Regions from separate parts of the Citrobacter sedlakii genome, predicted to be linked through region 1. Evidence: predicted binding sites of a transcription regulator. Region 1 holds the regulator's gene; each other region holds the start of a gene.

What was found. The regulator CRP, encoded in region 1, controls carbon source genes, mostly activating them, when cyclic AMP is high. The targets are predictions, from matches to a motif close to ATGTGANNNNNNTCACAT.
Positions count from the first base shown of each region.
Region 2: JY391_RS03605 (PTS sugar transporter subunit IIC) is a predicted target of CRP. The motif match lies at 2,628-2,645, and genes of this name have one in related genera.
Region 3: adhE (bifunctional acetaldehyde-CoA/alcohol dehydrogenase) is a predicted target of CRP. The motif match lies at 2,081-2,098, and genes of this name have one in related genera.

Region 1 is NZ_CP071070.1:437,373-445,363, forward strand. Features, by position in the region: gene pabA (aminodeoxychorismate synthase component 2) at 1-354, shown strand, start outside; gene argD (bifunctional acetylornithine/succinyldiaminopimelate transaminase) at 440-1,660, shown strand; gene JY391_RS02035 (YccS/YhfK family putative transporter) at 1,674-3,761, opposite strand; gene crp (cAMP-activated global transcriptional regulator CRP) at 3,813-4,445, opposite strand; gene JY391_RS02045 (OsmC family protein) at 4,753-5,157, shown strand; gene JY391_RS02050 (phosphoribulokinase) at 5,225-6,094, opposite strand; gene JY391_RS02055 (YheU family protein) at 6,149-6,367, opposite strand; gene JY391_RS02060 (hydrolase) at 6,364-7,386, opposite strand; gene mdcA (malonate decarboxylase subunit alpha) at 7,637-7,991, shown strand, end outside.
Region 2 is NZ_CP071070.1:757,087-765,077, reverse strand. Features, by position in the region: gene JY391_RS03615 (GGDEF domain-containing protein) at 1-254, shown strand, start outside; gene fhuF (siderophore-iron reductase FhuF) at 368-1,156, shown strand; gene JY391_RS03605 (PTS sugar transporter subunit IIC) at 1,182-2,531, opposite strand; gene JY391_RS03600 (YbaK/EbsC family protein) at 2,766-3,224, shown strand; gene bglJ (DNA-binding transcriptional activator BglJ) at 3,271-3,903, opposite strand; gene JY391_RS03590 (helix-turn-helix domain-containing protein) at 3,864-4,586, opposite strand; gene JY391_RS03585 (helix-turn-helix domain-containing protein) at 4,837-5,730, opposite strand; gene pobA (4-hydroxybenzoate 3-monooxygenase) at 5,746-6,930, opposite strand; gene JY391_RS03575 (threonine/serine exporter family protein) at 7,225-7,991, shown strand, end outside.
Region 3 is NZ_CP071070.1:2,124,821-2,132,811, reverse strand. Features, by position in the region: gene oppA (oligopeptide ABC transporter substrate-binding protein OppA) at 1-445, opposite strand, end outside; gene JY391_RS10185 (YchE family NAAT transporter) at 1,196-1,843, opposite strand; gene adhE (bifunctional acetaldehyde-CoA/alcohol dehydrogenase) at 2,320-4,995, shown strand; gene tdk (thymidine kinase) at 5,125-5,742, opposite strand; gene hns (histone-like nucleoid-structuring protein H-NS) at 6,342-6,755, shown strand; gene galU (UTP--glucose-1-phosphate uridylyltransferase GalU) at 6,892-7,800, opposite strand.

The DNA of each region.
Region 1 (7,991 bases):
GGGCGACTGCCAATGCTTGGCGTCTGTCTTGGGCATCAGGCGATGGCGCAGGCCTTCGGCGCAACGATTGTCCGCGCGGCGAAGGTGATGCACGGCAAAACCTCGCCTGTCCGCCATAACGGGCAGGGGGTGTTTCAGGGATTAGCCAACCCGTTAAGGGTAACCCGTTACCATTCGCTGATTGTTGATCCTGCCACGCTGCCCGCTTGCTTCGAGGTCACCGCCTGGAGCGAGGCGCAGGAGATCATGGGGATTCGCCATACGACCTGGGATCTGGAGGGCGTTCAGTTCCATCCGGAGAGTATTCTCAGCGAGCAGGGGCATCAACTGTTGGCTAATTTCCTTAACCGATGATTTATGGTTGCCATTTAGTGATTTTTTATGCATATTTTGTGATTATTATTTCACATTGTTTTTTGCATAAGTGGATGGGCATGAGATGGCAACTGAACAAACGGCAGTAACTCGCGCAACTTTCGATGAAGTCATTCTGCCAGTTTATGCACCGGCGGACTTTATCCCGGTGAAAGGTAAAGGCAGCCGGGTCTGGGACCAGCAGGGCAAAGACTATGTCGATTTTGCCGGAGGGATTGCGGTTACCGCGCTCGGTCATTGCCACCCGTCGCTGGTGGAAGCGCTGAAAGCGCAGGGCGAAACGCTCTGGCATACCAGTAACGTATTCACCAACGAACCGGCGCTGCGTCTGGGACGGAAACTTATCGCCGCCACCTTTGCCGAGCGCGTGCTGTTCATGAACTCCGGGACGGAAGCCAACGAAACGGCGTTTAAACTGGCGCGTCATTATGCATGCGTCCGCCATAGCCCCTTCAAAACCAAAATTATCGCCTTCCATAATGCGTTCCACGGTCGTTCGTTGTTTACCGTTTCCGTGGGCGGTCAGCCGAAGTATTCCGATGGTTTCGGCCCAAAACCGGCCGATATCATTCACGTGCCCTTTAACGATCTCCATGCCGTCAGCGCGGTGATGGACGATCACACCTGCGCAGTAGTGGTCGAGCCGGTACAGGGCGAAGGCGGCGTGCTGGCGGCGACGCCGGAATTCCTGCAAGGCCTGCGCAAGCTGTGCGACGAGCATCAGGCGCTGCTGGTGTTTGATGAAGTACAAAGCGGCATGGGACGCACCGGCGATCTGTTCGCTTATATGCACTATGGCGTGACGCCGGACATTCTGACCAGCGCGAAGGCGTTGGGCGGCGGTTTTCCGGTAAGTGCGGTACTGACCACCCAGGATATCGCTTCGGCATTTCACGTGGGCTCGCATGGTTCTACCTATGGCGGTAACCCGTTGGCCTGTGCGGTTGCGGAGGCGGCGTTCGATATCATCAGTACGCCAGCCGTGTTAAGTGGGGTGCAGACGAAGCGGCAGAGATTTGTTCAGCATCTGCAACAGATCGATGAACGCTTTGACGTTTTCAGCGACATTCGCGGCATGGGCCTGTTGATTGGCGCCGAACTGAAGCCGCAGTATAAGGGGCGCGCGCGTGATTTCCTGTATGCGGCAGCGGAGGCGGGGGTGATGGTGCTCAACGCTGGCCCTGAGGTGATGCGTTTTGCTCCCTCGCTGGTGGTGGAAGAGGCGGATATCGACGAAGGAATGCAGCGTTTCGCGCAAGCCGTCGCGAAAGTCGTAAGCGAATAGGCCGCATAGAGCGTCAGCCTTTCATATCGCGCAACCGGCGGCTGAGCCAGATCCCGTGGTGCGGTCGCTGGCGCCAGGCCACCGACGAAATGGTATGCATGGTATTTAAATGCCCCAGCACACGCTGGAGATGCTGTTCCAGCGTGCTCAATGGCCCGTGGGAGAGCATCTCTGGCGCCTCAAGAATATTTACATCCCCAGAGCTGCCCGGCCCGTCATATTCCAGCCGCTGCTGACAACGCTGGAGCGCAATTTCACACGATTGCAGATATCGTTGGGCCAGATCAGGTGTCAGCATTGTATGTTCTCGCGCCAGGGTGGTCATCGCGTTGATATGCTCGACAATGAACTGGCTGTGGGTGACCCACAGCTTCATATCTTCCAGATAATGCGTATTAAATCCCGGTTCCTGCATGGCCTGATTCAGCGAGTTAAACAGCGTGTTGTGGGCCTGGTTGACGCGCATTCGTTGGTATGCCAGCGGCGTCGCCTGCGGATCGTCGCTGAGGATCAGGCGGATCGCCTCCTGGTCCGCCTCCAGCGCGTCGTGGGCATTTTTGCGCAACAGACCGCTTTGCCACTGCGGCCACAGCCAGACGGTGCCGCCGAAGGCGATCAGACAGCCGATGATCGTATCGACAAACCGCGGAATGATAAATTGTTCGCCGTTCAGGGTTAACAGTTGCAGGGTGTACACCGCCGTGACGGTAAACCCCACCGTCGCCCAGCCGTAGTTTTTGCGGATAATCAGATAGCTCACCAGGGTGACGAAGAGCATTAAAAGCAGCGTATACCCTTCGGGGATATGAAAGTGCAGCGTCACGCCCGCGACGATAAGTCCCGCCAGCGTTCCGGCCGAACGGTGCAGAATGCGTACGCGCGTTGCGCCGTAGCCATTTTGCGTCACGAACAGTACCGTCATCAGGATCCAGTACGGCTTCGGCAGGTGCAGCGCGGTACCCATCAGGCTGGCGATACTCAGCATGACGCTAATGCGTCCGGCGTTGCGCAGCGCCGGAGACTTCAGCGACAGATAGCTTTTCAGCGCCGGTAGCAGCGGAAGCCGCCGCTGTTTATCCGCCATCAGATCGCGCGCATAGAGCGGACGCTGGGTGCGAAGCACGCGGGCTATACGGCTGAAATGCCAGTAGCAAAACTGCCCGACGGGGTTATCCGGATGTTGATTGGCGATCTTTTCCAGCGCGCCGATTTGCTTCTGCATGGTGAAGCGCGTGGGCAGGCGATGGTACAGAATGTCATCCGCCAACACCCTCAGACGCGTGGCGACGGTTTGCGCGTTCCAGCGGATCACCTGTTCGGCGTGGCTGCGCTCGACCAGTTTTTGCACCTCTTCCGGCTGGTGCAGGCTGACCGAGATATGTTCTTGCAGATCCAGCGCTTCCTGGAAGGCGCGCAGCATCCGTTTGTAATCGTTATTGTGATGCGCCGACAGCATATGCATTTGCTGGTAGCACTGGGTGATCAGGTCAACCGCTTTCTGCTGGCGCACCAACAGCGGCGGTAGGGCTTTTTCCGGATCGGTGTGCTGGGTCAGCATGCTGTATTTCGCTTCGCAGTAATCTGCCAGTTCGCGATACAGCAGGCTTAGCGATTCGCGCAGCGGCTGTTCGCGCCACAACCAGAACCAGAACCAGTTAAACAGTCCATACCACAATGTCCCCAGCGCATAGATCAGCAGCGGCTCCCACACTGGCATATTTCCCGCCAGACTGAGGGTAAAAATTGCGGCGATCAGCGAAGCGGGAAGCAGACGGGCGTGAAGCGAGCTTAACTCCGCGGTGACGCCGAGGAGCAGCGTCAACCCGGTCAGAATCAGCGGTAACGGTACCGCCTGCGCCAACAACAGTTGCATCGCCAGGCTACACCCGGCAAACAGCGAGGCGCCAATGACCAGACGCTTGAAGAAGCGCTTGTGCGGCGTATCAAGCCCGGCAATGTTACAGCAGGCGGGAACGAGGGAGAAAAGCAGGCCCAGATGCAGTTGGCCTATCAGCAGGCCGACGGCCACGGGCAAACAGAGCACCAGCGTCTGACGTAGTGCGTAGTTGATCTCAGGGTGATAAATCAGTCTGCGCCACATCGGGAAAACAAAAATAGCGCGCTACCAGGTAACGCGCCATTTCCGACGGGATTAACGAGTGCCGTAAACGACGATGGTCTTACCGTGCGCGGAGATCAGGTTTTGATCTTCCAGCATCTTCAGGATACGACCAACGGTTTCGCGAGAGCAGCCAACGATCTGGCCAATCTCCTGGCGGGTAATTTTGATCTGCATACCGTCCGGGTGGGTCATTGCATCGGGTTGTTTCGCCAGGTTCAACAGCGTCTGGGCGATACGACCGGTCACGTCAAGGAAGGCCAGGTTACCGACTTTCTCTGATGTGACCTGCAGGCGGCGAGCCATCTGGGAAGAGAGACGCATCAGAATATCCGGGTTCACCTGGATCAACTGGCGGAATTTCTTGTAGGAAATTTCAGCCACTTCACATGCAGTTTTAGCACGTACCCATGCGCTACGTTCCTGGCCTTCTTCAAACAGGCCCAGTTCGCCAATAAAATCACCCTGATTCAGATAAGAAAGGATCATTTCTTTACCTTCCTCATCTTTAATCAACACTGCCACAGAGCCTTTAACGATGTAGTACAACGTTTCTGCTTTTTCACCCTGGTGAATTAGCGTGCTCTTCGACGGGTACTTATGAATGTGGCAATGAGACAAGAACCATTCGAGAGTCGGGTCTGTTTGCGGTTTGCCAAGCACCATGCGCGATTATCCTCTGTTATAAGCTGTCTCCAGAGCCAGAAAACGGCGCTGTCTCTGGGGTTGCAAAAATGTGCTTCCCGCTTCCTGGGAAGAGGCTGTCAATAACGGACAGCAGCCTTTAATGTGAAGTCCTCTGCATACATGCAGTACGTCAATGTATTACTGTAGCATCCTGACTGTTTTAGCATAGCTTTAGCCGTGTGTCTCCTGGTGTCTCGCTTCAGCATGACGCAGGTCGCCTTCCGTTGCGAGAATTGTTATGTACGCGTAATCTGTCAGGAAAATTGACGCACTGGAGTAAAAAAATATGCAAGCGCGTGTGAAATGGGTTGAAGGGTTAACCTTCCTGGGCGAGTCAGCTTCCGGACACCAGATCCTGATGGACGGCAATTCGGGAGATAAAGCGCCCAGCCCGATGGAAATGGTGTTAATGGCCGCGGGCGGCTGTAGCGCTATCGACGTGGTCTCCATTCTGCAAAAAGGACGTCAGGATGTGACCAATTGCGAAGTAAAACTGACCTCCGAGCGTCGTGAAGAAGCGCCGCGCCTGTTTACCCACATCAATCTGCATTTCATCGTGACGGGGCATGATTTAAAAGACGCCGCGGTGGCGCGGGCGGTGGATCTTTCCGCCGAAAAGTATTGTTCCGTGGCGCTGATGCTGGAAAAAGCGGTGAATATTACCCACTCGTATGAAGTCATTGCCGCCTGATAATTTTTACCTGATGGCGCTGCGCTCGACTGCCTTATGGCACAATCGGGCCAGCCGCCATTGAGGCTTATTCGATCTTCTTGCCTTCCATCAGGCGCTGTACCAGCGGCAGCATGATCAGTTCCATCGCCAGGCCCATTTTGCCGCCCGGTACCACCAGCGTATTGATGTGAGAAATAAACGAACCTTGCAGCATCGCCAGCAGCCAGGGGAAATCGATGCCTTCGAGATTGCGGAAATGTATCACCACAAAACTCTCATCAAGCGAGGGAATGCCGCGTGCGGCGAATGGGTTTGAGGTATCCACCGTCGGGACCCGCTGGAAGTTGATGTGGGTACGGGAAAACTGTGGCGTGATGTAGTTGATGTAATCGTCCATTGAGCGCACCACGGAGTCCATCACCGCCTCGCGGGAATGTCCACGCTCGCTGGTGTCACGGATCAGTTTCTGGATCCACTCCAGGTTGACGATGGGCACAACCCCCACCAGCAAATCCACATGGCGCGCCACCTCATGCTGTGGCGTCACCACGCCGCCGTGCAGCCCTTCATAAAACAGGATGTCGGTCGGCTCCGGCAGCGGCTGCCAGGGCGTGAAGGTGCCAGGCACCTGATTCCAGGGTACGGCTTCGTCGTAGGTATGCAGATATTTGCGCGACTGGCCTTTGCCCGTCTGCCCGTATTCAATGAAGGTCTGTTCCAGCAGGCCGAAGTCATTGGCTTCGGGGCCGAAATAGCTGATATGCCGTCCGGCATCGCGCGCCTTGCGGATCGCCATGTCCATTTCCGGGCGGGTATAACGATGAAAACTGTCGCCTTCCACCTCGGCCGCGCGCAGGTTGAGCTGGGCAAAAATTTTACGGAACGCGAGGCTGGTGGTGGTGGTCCCCGCGCCGCTGGATCCTGTTACCGCAATCACCGGATGTTTGGCAGACATAACAACTCCATGAGTAGGTTAGGTTTTTTATTATAGTCGGCCGAGGATACAGGCTTATTCGCGGAACTGTTTACGCGGCATGATGTTGACCGTTTCGTGCAATTCAGACCAGACCAGAACCGCTTCTCCGCACTGCAACTGACGTTTAACGTCGGCGACCTTTTGCTCAAGTGAACGTTCATGTTCACCATAATCGGTGCCTTCGCGCAACACAAAGCTTTCGATTAAGTTGTCCAGCGTCTCGGGAGAGAGCTCCTGCCAGGGGATCATCATCTTGGTACCTCCAGATACATTGTCAGCCAGTCGGGAATACGCGCCTCCAGCCACATCTCAGGGCGACGCAGCGTGCCGCCGATAAACCCAACGTGCCCGCCATGTTCCGTTAGCTGATACTCCACCTGCGGCGGCAAATCGTCGGCTTTGGGGATCACGTGATGATCCATAAACGGATCGTCTTTGGCGTGGATGATCAGCGTCGGGATGGCGATCCGGTTGAGTAACGGCATCGCGCTACACTGACGATAATAGTCGATAGCGTCGGCAAAACCGTGAATTTTGGCGGTGATGAGATCGTCAAACTCGCGAATGCGGCGCAGGGATTTCAACTGCGCAAGATCGACTGGCAGGGAGCCCGGATACGCCGCCAGTTTGCGCGACGCGTTCGCCTTCAGCAAATTGAGCAGATAACGCTGATAAACGCGGGAAAAGCCTTTATCCATATGGTAACTGCACGCTTCCAGCACGAAGGGGGCGGAAACAATCACCGCAGCCTCTATCGGGATGTTTTTCCCTTCTTTTGCCAGCAGGCAGGCCAGCATATTGCCCCCCAGCGAATAGCCCACCGCCGCGGTTGGCGCGTGACCAAATTCGCGACGCAGCCAGTGTAGAAACCAGGCGCCGTCTTCGGTTTCGCCAGAGTGATAAATACGGTTCATGCGGTTTGGCTCGCCGCTGCAGCCGCGAAAATGCATTACCACCCCAAGCCAGCCGCGTTTTTGCGCCGCTTCAATCAGGCCATGGGCATACGGGCTGTTCAGACTGCCTTCCAGACCGTGAAAGACGACCAGACGAGGTTTGTGTTTCGCGGACGCCGGATCTTCACTCCAGGCCAGATCGACAAAGTCACCGTCAGGTAACTCCAGCCGCTGCCAGTGGGGGGCAAAATTCACTTTGCGGCGGATCAGGCGCGGCAGCATGGTCTGCAAATGGCGGTTACGAATACCACGCATTGGGCGAAATTCACGCGAGTTTACGGCGGTGAGTTGAAGGTCTGACGAAGTTATTTGGCTCATAACGGCTGCGATGGTCTCTCATTATCAGCCGTCTACTATACCGCCACTTGCCTGTTGTGTTTATGAAAAATGCGTAGCTCAGGATGGCGTCTGGAATGGAGTAGTTGATCCTCATCACAAATTGTTACTTCAATTATTACTCTCAGGCTAACGATCCCTCTCTACGCTTAATTGATGACTTTCTCACCAGAGCGCACACTCATTAGCGTGTTAAGCAATCAAAATGATTAGCTGAATCAGGAGGTTAATAATGTTATCTGGGCAAACACCCGCACGCGTCTGGAATACCCGCCGCACTGAGAAGCAGCGGCGTCTGGCTTCCGTACCGGTGCAGGGCAAGGTACTGCCTACCGCAGACCTGACCGCGATGCTGGAAAAACTGATCGCGCCGGGTGACCGCGTGGTATTAGAAGGCAATAACCAGAAGCAGGCAGATTTCCTGTCCCGCATGCTGGCTGAAGTGAATCCCGAAAAAGTGCACGACCTGCACATGATCATGCCAAGCGTGGGCCGCAGCGAACATCTGGATATCTTTGAGAAAGGCATCGCCCGCAAGCTGGATTTTTCCTTCTCCGGTACGCAAAGCCTGCGCATTTCGCAGCTGC
Region 2 (7,991 bases), 320 kb from region 1:
TGTTGCTGACGGCAGCCGATCCGCAGCAGGCGCATGCCGCCGCTGAGCGTATTCGTCAAAGTGTGTATGACCTTAAGATCCCACACATGTTTAATGAAAGCGTCGCGACCAACGTCACGATCAGTATCGGTATCGCGCCGCTGACAGGCAGAGAGATCGAAAGCGCCATTAGCAGTGCGGACAAAGCGCTTTATAAAGCCAAGCATCTGGGACGTAACCATATTTTAGCCAGCAGCGATCCCGGTATCGCCTGACGCGGTATGGTGTAATCGTGCGGCGTGAGAAGCAAGCCTGACAAAGCGCTTGCTATCGGTTATGCCTATAGCTAGGATTAGCAATCATTATCATTTAGATTATTATCCAGACTATGGCTTATCGTTCCGCATCCGTCATTGATAACGTCATCTGGCGAGCGCCTCTGCAGCCGCAGCGCCCTTCGCTGGCGGAGGCCGTACGCGCAACTATCGCCCAGACACGCGAACACCTGCTGGATTTCATTCGTCTGGACGAACCTGCTCCCCAGTCTGCTATGACTCTGGCGCAATGGTGTCGACCAAATGAGCTGCAGTCATTGCTGGCGGTCTATTCCGACCATATTTATCGCAACCAGCCCACGCAGCCGCGAGAAAACAAGCCACTGCTATCGCTGTGGGCGCAGTGGTATATCGGTTTGATGGTGCCGCCGCTGATGCTTGCCTTATTAACGCAGGAAACGGCCATTGATGTTTCTCCCGAGCATGTGCACGTGGAGTTTCATGAAACGGGTCGCGCCGCGTGCTTCTGGATTGACGTTCATCCGGATCGTCAGGCGACGGAATGCTCTCCACAGATGCGCATTGAAATCCTGATCAAACAGGCGTTAACGCCTGTCGTCCAGGCTCTTGAGGCCACGGGCGAAATTAACGGTAAACTCATCTGGAGCAATACCGGTTACCTTATTCACTGGTACCTCAACGAGATGAAACCGCTGCTTGGCGAAGAGTTACTTCACGCGCTTCGCCATGCCTGCTTCTTCGAAAAACAGCTTTCCTGCGGCACTGATAACCCACTCTGGCGGACCGTTGTCCCGCGCGAAGGCGTACTGGTACGCCGCACGTGCTGCCAACGTTACCGCCTGCCCGACGTGCAGCAATGCGGCGACTGCACGCTGAAATAAGCCGGGAGCTTTCGCTCCCGGACCGTTATAACGCAATCTGCTCGCTTTCGGCGTCAGTTCGCTGCGCTTCTTCCGCTTCCTGCGCCAGTAACTGCTTCTCATATACCTTAAAGAAGGGGAAGTAGATAATGGCGGAGACCAGCGCCAACAGCACCACCAGGATCGCCGCGCGATAATCCCAGCCTAATGCCCATGCCGCCCCCACCGGCGCTGGCGCCGTCCACGGCACCACCGAAATAACCCGACCAATCAGATCAAACTGCATGGCTGCCCATGCGATGATGGCGTTGACCATGGGCGCCAGCAGAAAAGGAATGAAGAACACTGGATTCATCACGATGGGCGTACCAAATATCACCGGTTCGTTGATATTGAAGATGCTGGGTACCACGCTTAAGCGACCAATCGAACGCAGATGTACGGAACGGCTGCGAAGGTAACAAATCACCAGCCCCATCGTCGCTCCTGAACCGCCAATGACAATGAAGAAGGTCCAGAACGCCTCCATAAAAATGTGCGGTAACGGCGCGCCCTGCGCCAGCGCCGTCTGGTTCATGCCGAGATTGGTCAGCCAGAACATTTGCAGCATCCCGGAGACGATCGCCGCGCCATGGATGCCCGCAAACCACAGCAGATGCCCAATCAGCACCGCCAATAAAATTGCCGGCAACGAATCGGCTGCCGAAACCAGGGGTTTAAAGATGGCCATGATCGCCTGCGGGATCAACATGTCGAACTGCGCCTGGATCAGCAAGCTGAGTGGATACAACGTCAACACAACGACCAGCACGGGGATCAACAGATCGAAGGAGTTTTTGATCATCGGCGGCACCTGATCCGGTAAGCGAATACCGATGTTATGCGTCTTCAGAAAACGCATCATCTCAACGCAATAAATCGCCACCAGAATCGCCGTAAAAATACCTGTACCGCCAAGACTGTCAACCGGCAACGTCCCCTTCGTTTTTGGCGCAGCGATCAATAAAAAAGCCATAATCGCCAACATTGCGCACATAAAGGGATCAAGCTGATGTGACTTCGCATAGTGTTTTCCGAGGTTGTACGCAATCGCCGCGCAGATGTAGATAGACATGATCCCCATCGTCATATCGAACGGGGTAAGGATTTGTCCTTCAAACTGCTTTGCCAGATCCAACCAGCCTCTGGCAAAACCCCAGGTGGTGTCGGGGGAAAACGGCGGATAGGCGAAAACCAACAGAAACGATCCAACAATCATAAACGGCATCGCAGAAATAAAGCCGTCGCGAATAGCCATGACATGACGTTGTGAGGAAATACGCCCTGCGACAGGGCTGACGTAGTTTTCGACGAACCGGAAAATCACATTAAAGACTGCATGGTTGGTAGATTTCATAAGTGGCTCTTTTTATGTGATACAGAGGAAGTGACAACTGCAGTATTAATCGCCCTTTCCTGTACTGCAACCGGTTACGGTAACCGGTTTCCGTGAATGTGAAGAGGATCGAAAAAACGTCTATGTTACTGGTTTGTTACATTAAAATATTTACAGCGGCGCCTGTCTTATGACAAATTACGCCAGCGGTTTTGCACACACTGGAAAACCGTCGAATGGTGTCAGGAGAAAAGAATGAGTTTGCAATCCGTACGGCAGTTTCTGGCCGAACATGCGCCCGATATTGAAATCATTGAATTAGACCAAAGCACCGCCACGGTTGATCTCGCGGCAAAAGCGCACAATGTGCAACCGGGACAGATCGCAAAAACCCTGTCGCTAAAAGTCAAAGACACGATCGTACTGATCGTCGCGAAAGGCGACGCGCGACTGGACAATAAAAAACTTAAAAGTACCTTTGGCGCGAAGGCCCGAATGCTCAGTTGTGATGAAGTGGTGAACGCGACGGGTCACCCGGTTGGCGGCGTTTGCCCGTTTGGCCTGGAGACGCCGTTACCGGTTTATTGTGATGTGTCGCTAAAGACGTATACCGAAGTGCTTCCCGCCGCTGGCGCAATCCATAGCGCTATCCGCATTTCACCAGAACGGATGGCTGAACTGACCTCAGCGACCTGGGTGGATGTCTGCCAGTGAAGGTCAACCGTGCGCATTACTCTTAAGAGAAGCGCGATTCCCGCGCCTACAGCAGAATATCCGCCGCGTTCAGCAAACCGGCGTCCGAACTGACGCCCAGTTTCGACATCACATTAAATTTATGCGCCCGAATGGTTTTAATATTTCGCTCAAGCTCAACGGCGATTTCAGGCATAGAGTAACCGTGGGACATAAAACGCAAAATTTCACGCTCAGTAGGGCTGAGCATCCGGCTCTGTGTGAGATACCAGAGATTATGATTACTTTCATTAATTCGGCGGGTACCGCTAAGCGCCGTAAATAATGCTTCCTGTAATACCGGCAGCGACGCCTCTTTACTGAGAACGCCGTCCAGCGGCGACGGCGACAGCGCGCCGATTAATCGCGCTTCGACGTTATCATCGGCAATCACCAGACGTCGCATACGGGGAAAATTGGTGGCCAGTTCAGCCAGACACATTAACCCCATCCGGCGATCTTTTCTGATTGAAGAAAGCGAGAAAATAACGGCAGAAAATGTCGTTGTGTTCATCGCCTGTAGAAATTCATCTCGTGTCGAGTAAAGGTGCAGTTTATAGTGATATTCAGTATTTGTTTTAAATAAATCCTGAATACCAATACCGCTCATAACACATTTTTCTATGAGTGCGACATTTCCCGCATAGCTTCGGTTTTCCATTCTGGCGTATCTCCATATACAGAAGGTAAATTCAGCTCTCTCGCTCCTTGAGAACTGTTAATCCAGGCGTACATCTCAGCGTTGCTGTTGATTGATAAACGGCGCATCGCGCTATTTTTCTGGGCGCTGATGGTTTTATTACTTTTCTTTAGCAGCATCGCGATCTGATTGATGCCCCATCCCTTGCCTAACAAGCGCAGCACTTTTCGCTCGGAGAGCGTTAAAATAATAGAACGCGAACCAAATTCCGCGTGCTCGACGTGTTCTGGCGACAGCAACGTTTTGCTCACGCTGTCAGGATGTTTGCTGCCTGCACGCAAGGTGTTGACCAGGTTTTCAATCGGTTCCACATCGGACAGCAGCGTACTGGATGGGCACATTAGCAATTCCACCGCCTGCGGATACCAGGCGCGTGAGACGAGAAAAACCCAATGAATATCGCGATACTGAGAGATCAGGGTGGAGAACTGTTCACAGATAGTGCGCGGATGGCGGCACTCTCCGGTAAGATCGGCGATGACAACGTTAGAACGACGAAGTTGTAATAACGTAAGTTCGTCGACAGCGCGACAGGTGGAGACATCATATTCCGGGAAATGCCGATGCATCACCCCATTCAGTCCAGCCTGAATGACCGGTACTTTGCTGATAATAATTCCGTTTTTGCAGCATCCTGGCAACATATATCCTCCACATCCCATAGCCGTTATCGCCCTGTTATTTTTGCAATTTGCGCAGAAAAACATTATTCAACGCAATACAAATAAACATAACAATAATCAGTATGAATTGTTAATCCCTGGTTTTCTTTCAGAATTCATATGGGCGATTATACAACTATCCACGTAGTATAATGCAATCCTGCCCCGTCAATATTTAACCATAAATCCAGAATGAGACATTAAAATATTCTTAAATTATAAATTAGCATTACTAATCCTTTTTGAGATAACGGATTTGTTTCATTAATTCACGAAATGCTTTAGGCGACATATTTTCATTTTTTTTAAAGAAACGCGAAAAGTAAGTCACATCGCTAAACCCCAGGTAATCTGAGATCTGGTTGATGGTCATGCTGGTATATTGCAGACTGCGTTTGGCTTCCAGCATGATGCGCTGATGCACGACGATTAATGCACTGCAATTATGAAATTCACGGCATAACTGATTAAGGTAATTCGCAGAGAGTCCCACCCGACGCGCATATTCCCCCAGCGGCAGGTGCTCGCGATAATGACTTTCGATCTGGCGCGCAAAAAGACGCATTGCGCTACGTCTGCGCGCCAGTTTGTCGTCCTGTTGTATTGCCGGTCGATGTTGCCGACGCAGCCAGACCAGTAGCGCGCTCAGCAAGGCAAACAGCATCATTTCCCGCGCCTCATGATCCGTCTGGTATTCCTTACGTAACGCCGAAAACAGGCTGTGAATATGGCCACGGGAGTGTCCCACCGGCACGCACTGCGGGGCGCTGAGCAAAGAGAGCGGCTGTGGAAACTGCGCCTCCAGGCGGCTTATCAGCGGCAGGGCAAGCGAGAGCACATAGCCCTGGGTTCCCGGTGAGAAACGAAAGCCATGCACGCACAGCGCAGGCACCACCTGCAGGCAGGGCTCCCGCATGAGCGTCGAGAGTCCTTCAACCTCGATCGTCGCCTCCCCCCGGTGCAAATAGAGAAGCTGGACAATCTCGGCGTGCTGGTGCACCCGGATGTGCCATTCATGCAGGCTGCTGCGCTGATGGATCGACTCACAGTGCAGCAATTCCGGCGTCGGCCACCCCTGTTGTTCGCCATACAGTTTGAAAACGGGAACCCCATCAGTGAATGGCATCTTCTCTCCTTCTCGTTAACCCACTTTTTCGTATGGCAGCCCGACGTAGTTTTCCGCAATGGTCGTCAGTCCGGCGACAGACCCAAGATAATATTGCCGATCCGCCTCCTGCATCTTGCGGTCGAAATCGCTCTTGTCCTGAAAATCATGCAGCAGGTGAGTCATAAACCAACTGAATCTTTCCCCTTTCCAGACCCGGTTAAGGGCCAGGCGTGAATAGCTTGCCAGCAGGTCGCCCCGCCCATGCTGGTAATATTGCGTCAGAATACGCCATAAATAGTTCACATCCGAGGCGGCAAGATTCAGGCCCTTCGCCCCGGTGGGCGGAACGATATGCGCCGCGTCGCCAACCAGGAACAGCCGACCATACTGCATTGGTTCCACGACGTAGCTGCGTAGCGGCGCGATACTTTTTTCCAGTGAGTGACCCGTCACTACCTTTTGCGCTAATCCGTCCGGCAGCCGCCGTTTGAGTTCGTCCCAAAAGCGCTCATCGCTCCAGGCCTCAACCTGCTCGCTAAGCGGCACCTGCAAATAGTAACGGCTTCTTGTTAGTGAGCGCTGACTACAGAGCACGAACCCGCGTTCATGATGGGCGTAAATCAGCTCCGGATTCACCGGTGGCGTGTCGGAGAGCAGCCCCAGCCAACCAAAAGGCCAAAGACTTTCATACTCGCGGATCGCCTCGCGCGGAATACTTTGCCGCGAGACGCCGTGAAAGCCATCGCAACCGGCGATGAAGTCACAATCCACACGACACTTCTCCCCCTCCTTTTCAAACGTGACGTACGGGCGATCGCTTTTGGCGTCGTGAATGTCTACCTGCTGCACGCCATAAATCGTGGGCGCTCCACATTCGCCACGTTCCTGCATTAAGTCCCGCGTGACTTCCGTTTGGCCGTAAACCATCACGCTTTTTCCACCGGTTAATTCGCTCAGCGCCACGGGGATACGTTTACCGTCGAAGATAAACTCAACGCCATGATGTACCAGCCCTTCATTGTCCATGCGTCGGGCGGCTCCCGCTTCGCGCAAAAGATCTACGGTCCCGCTTTCCAGAATGCCCGCGCGGATCCGGCCAAGCACATACTCCGGCGTCTGGCGTTCAATGATAAGCGTGCGGATCCCCGCCTTATGCAGCAATTGCCCGAGCAACAGGCCGGAAGGCCCTGCGCCAATAATGGCGACCTGAGTTTTCATCGCGTCCCCCAGCTGATAGTTGATTATTTGTTTAAACAATGTTGATTAAAAGTTTCAAATTGCATTTTTGATAAGCACGCGACGAAAAAGAAGGTCAAAATGCGGACAAAAATTGCACTTTTCACCGATTTGATAAAAGTGTGGCGCAGTTCAAATTCTCATCTGCAGAGAACTGGCTCTTTTTTCAACATAAAGATTGATCTCAGCGGGAGCCAAAAAACGTCCGCTTCATGATACAAAGAAGTCTTTCGTCATCAGTCAGTACGCAACGCGTCTTTTCAGTCAGGGCGAGTCATGCAAGAAGAGCAGTCATTTCAGCGAACGGTTACACGGTTGTGCATTCAGTGCGGGCTTTTTTTACTGCAACACGGTGCGGAAAGCGCGCTGGTTGATGAACTCTCCACCCGCCTCGGCCTGGCACTGGGCATGGACAGCGTGGAAAGCGCTATCTCCTCAAACGCCATCGTCCTGACCACCATCAAAGACGGGCAATGCCTGACCTCAACGCGTAAAAACCAGGACCGCGGGATCAACATGCATGTGGTCACAGAGGTTCAACATATTGTGATCCTCGCTGAACATAAGTTGCTGGATTACAAAGGCGTCGAGAAGCGCTTTAGCCAGCTCAGACCGTTACGTTACCCGCGGTGGCTGGTCTCGTTGATGGTCGGCCTGTCCTGCGCCTGTTTCTGTAAGCTGAACAACGGCGGCTGGGACGGCGCGGCGATCACCTTCATCGCCAGCATGGTCGCGATGTATATCCGACAGCTGCTGGCGCACCGCCATCTGCATCCGCAGATTAACTTTTGTATTACGGCATTTGTCGCCACCACAATTTCCGGTTTATTGCTGCACCTGCCGGCCTTCCGCCTGACGCCTACGGTGGCGATGGCCGCCAGCGTCCTGCTGCTGGTGCCTGGTTTTCCACTGATCAACGCCGTAGCGGATATGTTCAAGGGGCACATCAACACCGGGCTGGCGCGCTGGGCTATCGCCAGCCTGCTGACGCTGGCGACCTGCGTGGGGGTGGTGATGGCATTAACACTGTGGGGGCTTCGCGG
Region 3 (7,991 bases), 1.7 Mb from region 1:
TATCGTCAATATTCACGATATGTCCGTACTGCAGATAACTGGCATAAGGCGAAGCGGTGTTGGGATCGGCCAGACGCTGCCAGCTATAAACGAAATCCTGAGCGGTCACTGGGGAGCCGTCGGACCATTTTGCATCTTTACGCAGATGGAACGTCCAGACTTTAAAGTCTTTATTGTCCCACTTTTCCGCCACGCCGGGAGAGGGTTTGCCCTCTACGTCGCTTATTATCAGCCCTTCGAACAGGTCGCGGCTGATGTTGGATTCCGGTACCCCTTCGATTTTATGCGGATCGAGAGACTGAACTTCCGAGCCATTATTGCGCACCAGCGTTTGCTTTTCCGCCAGCTGAACGCCTGCGGGAACGACCGCAGCCATTGCCGCATTTCCGGCGAGGAGCGCAGAGAGAACCCCTGCGGCCACTAAACTTTTTTTCGTGTTGGTCATTGTGTTTGTACTCCCTCATTATAATTACTGGTTTTATTACCAGCCTGTTAATCCCGCTAAGGATCCCTGATCAGCCCCGGAGACTTTCTGCTGTCAGGTGCTTTACTGCCTGCTATCACCGACTTTATTTATTCTGGCGATTCGAACGACCGCCTTACGTCGATTCTTTTTGCGCGCTTACCCTGTCAGAAACGCGCGCCGTATTCGGGCAAAAAGCGTGTTGATATTAATTCTCATCAACGCACATTCTGCTGAGAAATAGAGTGTCGGAAAGTAACAAATGCGTTTCTCGTCCGCCAATACAATTTACAGATTTGTTAAGCAATTCTCTTTTGTAGAAAAAAAACCGCCCCAACAGAACGCATCAAAACCGCGAATTAACGCATAACTTACTGTTAAATAACATGTAATCTATAATTAACTGATTTTGACATCCTGCGCTTTCACCCATGAACTCAAATGCACAAAAAATTAACAATTGTTTATTATTTAGCACATTCATCTGAGAGGTCATTGAAATAACTAATAACATTTCAATAATCCTTCATCAAGTCCCGGATTGTGATGTGAAAAAATTTACACCTTGTGCACCAGCCTTTTGTAGAGAATCTCTGCTAAATCAATGCAATAAATAAATGGTATCTATACCGCAGACGAACGACTGCAGTACAAGCGCAACGGAAAGTGAAAATAATGACGGGAGAAAAACGGAGCCATTAATGCTCCGCCTATTCTTTCATTTGAAAGGTATTAACTTAACAGACCGGGGAATATCGCCTTAATACCGGTAACGATAAATTCGATGCCCAACGCCATGAGCAGCAGACCCATAATACGCGTAATCACGTTAATTCCGGTTTGCCCGAGGACGCGCACCAGCCACGGCGCCATGCGAAACAATCCCCAGCAGCAAAGCGCGAAGAGCGCAATGGCAATAAAGAAGCCAAACAAATACATCAGGCTATGGTAGCGGGTTCCCCAGACGATAGTGGAACTGATCGCCCCCGGCCCCGCCATTAACGGCAGCGCCAGCGGCACTACGCCCACGCTTTCCCGAATCGCCGTTTCTGATTTTTCCTGTTTGTTCTGTTTATCTTCCCCCAGCTTACCGCTGATCATCGACATGGCGATGGTCACGACCAGAATGCCGCCAGCAATACGGAATGAGTCGATAGAAATGCCAAAGACCTGGAGAATGCCATCGCCAAGGAACAAAGAGGTCCACAAAATGATGGCAACGGACAGGTTCGCCGTCAGGTTGGTCTTATTACGTGCCGCCGCCGTCTGGTAGCTGGTCATGCTGATAAAGACGGGGATAATCCCGACTGGGTTCACTAACGCAAATAACCCTATGAAAAATTTAAAATAAACAGGAAAATCAAACAGCGTTTGAGTCACGGTTAGCTCCGCAGCGTTAGCCGTATAAAGTTAATCAAAGAGTAAAGGGTAAAAACCGTGCTGAAGATACGCCTTTTCACAGCACTTTTCACCTGCTTCACGCAAAATTGCTCCCTTTCCTGAGTGTTATTAATATGTATTAATTATGCTAACTTAAAGAGCATTCACCTATACAATTAATCAACACTTAACGTTTAGCGCTAAAATGCCCTGCTGAAAGGTGTCAGCTTTGCGAAATTTTGATCTGGATCACGTAATCGCTACCCAGAAGTGAGTAACCTTGCTTACGCCACCTGGAAGTAACGCGTTAGAGTTAGATGACGCTGACGTATAAGCTCTTTTAGTAAATCAGAGCGAACTGGACGTTAAGTAACCATTTGATTTTTCGGTTGTTATACAAACTTATGCCCTCTGTCTATACTCACGTATCGCGCAGATGATTTACTAAAAAAGTTTAACATTATCAGGAGAGCATTATGGCTGTTACTAATGTCGCTGAACTTAACGCACTCGTCGAGCGCGTCAAAAAAGCCCAGCGTGAATATGCCAGTTTCACTCAAGAACAGGTCGACAAAATCTTCCGCGCCGCCGCTCTGGCAGCCGCAGATGCCCGTATCCCCCTCGCCAAAATGGCCGTAGCCGAATCCGGCATGGGTATCGTTGAAGATAAAGTGATCAAAAACCACTTTGCTTCCGAATACATCTACAATGCCTATAAAGATGAAAAGACCTGCGGTGTGCTGTCAGAAGACGACACTTTCGGGACGATTACCATCGCTGAACCGATCGGTATCATCTGCGGTATCGTACCGACCACTAACCCAACCTCCACAGCTATCTTCAAATCGCTGATCAGCCTGAAGACCCGTAACGCCATCATCTTCTCTCCGCACCCGCGTGCCAAAGACGCCACCAACAAAGCGGCGGATATCGTACTGCAGGCGGCCATCGCTGCCGGTGCGCCAAAAGATCTGATCGGCTGGATCGACCAGCCTTCGGTAGAGCTGTCCAACGCCCTGATGCACCACCCGGACATCAACCTGATCCTCGCGACCGGCGGTCCGGGTATGGTGAAAGCGGCCTACAGCTCCGGTAAACCAGCCATCGGCGTGGGCGCGGGTAACACGCCTGTTGTTATCGACGAAACCGCCGACATCAAACGTGCCGTTGCGTCCGTGCTGATGTCCAAAACCTTTGATAACGGCGTTATCTGTGCGTCTGAGCAGTCAGTCGTTGTTGTTGATTCTGTTTATGATGCGGTTCGCGAACGCTTCGCCAGCCACGGCGGCTACATGCTGCAGGGCAAAGAGCTGAAAGCCGTTCAGGACGTTATCCTGAAAAATGGCGCGCTGAACGCCGCTATCGTAGGTCAGCCAGCGTATAAAATCGCTGAACTGGCAGGCTTCTCCGTACCGGCAACCACCAAAATCCTGATTGGCGAAGTCAAAGTGGTTGACGAAAGCGAGCCGTTCGCACACGAAAAACTGTCCCCGACCCTGGCAATGTACCGCGCGAAAGATTTCGAAGATGCGGTGGACAAAGCCGAGAAGCTGGTGGCAATGGGCGGTATCGGTCATACCTCCTGCCTGTACACCGACCAGGACAACCAGCCGGAACGCGTCGCTTACTTCGGTCAGATGATGAAAACCGCCCGTATCCTGATCAACACCCCGGCTTCTCAGGGCGGTATCGGCGATCTGTACAACTTTAAACTCGCACCGTCCCTGACGCTGGGTTGTGGTTCATGGGGTGGTAACTCCATCTCTGAAAACGTTGGTCCAAAACACCTGATCAACAAGAAAACCGTTGCTAAGCGAGCTGAAAACATGTTGTGGCACAAACTTCCGAAATCTATCTACTTCCGCCGTGGCTCCCTGCCGATCGCGCTGGATGAAGTGATTACCGATGGCCACAAACGTGCGCTCATCGTGACCGACCGCTTCCTGTTCAACAACGGCTATGCAGACCAGATCACTTCTGTGCTGAAAGCGGCTGGCGTTGAAACCGAAGTGTTCTTTGAAGTGGAAGCTGACCCAACCCTGAGCGTTGTACGTAAAGGCGCTGAACTGGCCAACTCCTTCAAACCAGACGTGATCATCGCGCTGGGCGGCGGCTCCCCGATGGATGCGGCGAAAATCATGTGGGTGATGTACGAACATCCGGAAACCCACTTCGAAGAACTGGCGCTGCGCTTTATGGATATCCGTAAACGTATCTATAAGTTCCCGAAAATGGGTGTGAAAGCGAAAATGATCGCCGTCACCACCACGTCCGGTACCGGTTCAGAAGTGACGCCGTTTGCGGTGGTAACCGACGACGCGACCGGTCAGAAATATCCGCTGGCAGACTACGCGCTGACGCCGGATATGGCGATTGTCGACGCTAACCTGGTGATGGATATGCCGAAGTCACTGTGTGCGTTCGGTGGTCTGGATGCGGTGACTCACGCCCTGGAAGCCTACGTATCCGTGCTGGCGTCTGAGTTCTCTGACGGTCAGGCGCTTCAGGCGCTGAAACTGCTGAAAGAAAACCTGCCGGCGTCTTACAACGAAGGTTCGAAAAACCCGGTTGCCCGTGAACGCGTACATAGCGCCGCGACCATTGCCGGTATCGCGTTTGCTAACGCCTTCCTCGGCGTGTGCCACTCCATGGCGCACAAACTGGGCTCCCAGTTCCACATTCCACACGGTCTGGCGAACGCCCTGTTGATCAGCAACGTTATCCGTTATAACGCCAACGACAACCCGACCAAGCAGACGGCATTCAGCCAGTACGACCGTCCGCAGGCGCGTCGTCGTTATGCTGAAATCGCTGACCATCTGGGTCTGAGCGCACCGGGCGACCGTACTGCGGCGAAGATCGAGAAACTGTTGGCCTGGCTGGAAAGCCTGAAAGCTGAACTGGGTATTCCGAAGTCTATCCGCGAAGCCGGCGTTCAGGAAGCAGACTTCCTGGCTCACGTTGACAAGCTGTCTGAAGATGCCTTCGACGACCAGTGCACCGGCGCTAACCCGCGCTACCCGCTGATCTCCGAGCTGAAACAGATTCTGCTGGATACCTACTACGGTCGTGAGTTCAGCGAAGGCGTAACCGCAAAAGCTGAAGCCGTTGTGGCTCCAAAAGCTGACAAAAAAGCGAAGAAATCCGCCTAATTGCGGTTCTGCGAAAGCATACTAAAAGCGGCCTCTAATGAGGCCGCTTTTTTATGGCTGATCCACTACTGCACACGCTATGCTCACAAGAATGCCGTCAGGGCTTCTCAGTCGCCCTCTGCGGGCAGCTTAACGGTGACAGTGACGTTCCTGTATCGCCGTCAGAGAGCCTTCTTCCAGCGCCTCTTTATAATGCTTACGGCAAACGGAGACATAGCGCTCATTGCCGCCAATCACCACCTGCTCCCCTTCATTATACGGTCTGCCTGCCTGGTCAAGGCGTAATACCCTACTCGCCTTACGACCACAGAAGCAGATCGTTTTTAATTCAACCAGCTTATCTGACCATGCAAGCAGATACTGACTGCCCGTAAACAGTTCACCGCGAAAATCGGTGCGCAAGCCGTAACACAGCACCGGAATGTCGAGTTGGTCAACAACTTCCGATAATTCATAAACCTGCTGGCGAGTTAAAAACTGACATTCATCAACCAGCACACAGTGTATCGGCTCGCGCGCATTATCAGCGGCAATCTCTGCATACAAAGATGACTGTTGATTAAACAATTTGGCAGGAGATGACAACCCTATACGCGAACTGACTTTTCCTGCGCCAAAACGGTCGTCTATTTCCGCGGTATATACGACGGTGCGCATCCCACGTTCCTGATAATTGTAGGAAGATTGCAGTAAGGCAGTCGACTTACCTGCATTCATTGCTGAATAGTAGAAATATAGCTGCGCCATCGGCCACAGACCCTCACCAGAGTGAATAAAGACGGGGCCGAGTGTACCATAATTTCCCGTTGTTCAGCGCCGGATAGCGCGTTAACGGGTGGCGGAATGCACGCTTCCGCCTTCCGCGCGTTCACGTTGCGACGGCGACCGTAAGGAAAATACGAATTAACAATTGAACAAACATCAGGCGACAAATCCCATTGTTGCGATATTGCAGACGCGATATACATCAATAGCGCTTATCAACGCCAGCTAAATGGAAACCCTGTACTTATTGTTACTGTTCTACATAACTCTTGCAAAGTAATAGCGTATAGCCCCGTGGGAAACTAATACAAAAGGTTGAAATCACTGAAATGCGTAACTATTTCGCCACATAAAATGTGAGCTGAATCCGTCCGCCGTCGGGTAAAAAAAGGAGTAACCGCTCTGCCAATAAGCTCTTTTTTGTGCGTTCCTTCAAGAAAATTTTAAGTTCGGATATTAATTGGGGGCAAAAAATAAAGCGCAATTTTGAATTCCTTACATTCCTGGCTATTGCACATCTGAATTTAACGCTCTATTATTAGCTCAACAAACCACCCCAATATAAGTTTGAGATTACTAAAATGAGCGAAGCACTTAAAATTCTGAACAACATCCGTACTCTTCGTGCGCAGGCAAGAGAATGCACCCTGGAAACGCTGGAAGAAATGCTGGAAAAATTAGAAGTTGTTGTTAACGAGCGTCGTGAAGAAGAAAGCGCGGCAGCGGCTGAAGTTGAAGAACGCACTCGTAAACTGCAGCAATACCGCGAAATGCTGATTGCTGATGGCATTGACCCGAATGAACTGCTGAATAGCATGGCTGCGGTTAAATCCGGCACTAAAGCTAAACGTGCAGCACGTCCGGCTAAATATAGCTACGTTGACGAAAACGGCGAAACCAAAACCTGGACCGGCCAGGGCCGTACTCCGGCAGTGATCAAAAAAGCAATGGAAGAGCAAGGTAAACAGCTGGAAGACTTCCTGATCAAGGAATAATCGGTATTTACTTGCCTGAAATCCCGCGTCTCGCGGGATTTTTTTTGCCTGTAATTTCCCAAAATCCCCAGATGCGGCGCATAAAAAACGGCGCTGGAGTGCCGCGCCGCTTAATCACGTTAATTATAACGTCCGGTTACCGCTTAATACCCACTTCGTCTTCAAGCCAGGCCTTAAATTCGCTACCCAGAGAATTATGGCGGATACCATATTCCACAAACGCCTGCATGTAGCCTAATTTATTGCCACAGTCATGGCTCTTGCCTTTCATATGGTAAGCTTCAACGGTTTCTTTTTCGATCAGCATGTCGATTGCATCGGTCAGCTGAATCTCGTCACCGGCTCCCGGAGGCGTTTTCGCCAGCAGTGGCCAGATATCTGCGCTCAGGACATAACGGCCCACAATCGCCAGATTAGACGGCGCGACGTCCGCTTTCGGCTTCTCTACCACGCCAACCATCGGAACGCTCTCGCCCGGGGTTAATTCAACGCCTTTGCAGTCTACGACACCATAAGCGGTTACGTCATCGACCGGTTCCACCATAATCTGGCTATTACCGGTTTCGTCAAAACGGCGAATCATTTCGGCCAGGTTATCCTGAGAGAGATCGGATTCGTACTCATCCAGAATAACGTCCGGCAGAATAACCGCGACAGGCTCGTTACCCACGACGGGATGCGCGCACAATACGGCATGACCTAACCCTTTTGCCAGCCCCTGACGTACCTGCATAATCGTTACGTGCGGTGGGCAAATAGACTGTACCTCTTCGAGCAGCTGACGCTTAACACGTTTTTCCAGCATCGCTTCCAGTTCAAAACTGGTATCAAAATGGTTTTCGATCGAATTTTTCGAAGAGTGAGTCACCAGCACAATTTCAGTGATGCCCGCAGCAATACATTCGTTAACGACATACTGAATTAATGGCTTATCAACCAGCGGCAACATCTCTTTCGGGATCGCTTTTGTCGCCGGTAACATCCTGGTTCCTAATCCCGCTACCGGGATAACGGCTTTTTTGACTTTCGAGTTAATGGCAGCCATTTAAATTCTCCTGGACTGTTCATGTATTGAACGTGTTCATCAATCTGTACCGCATCGAGTATATCAGCACTGACAGAAGCCTCAGGTCCGAAAAGGATGCGCATGCGTATAATTAAGACAAATACGTATAAAACTGGCGCCGATAGTAACACCGGCAGAGAAAGGCAGGGTAAAGCAATTTGCTTGCGCCT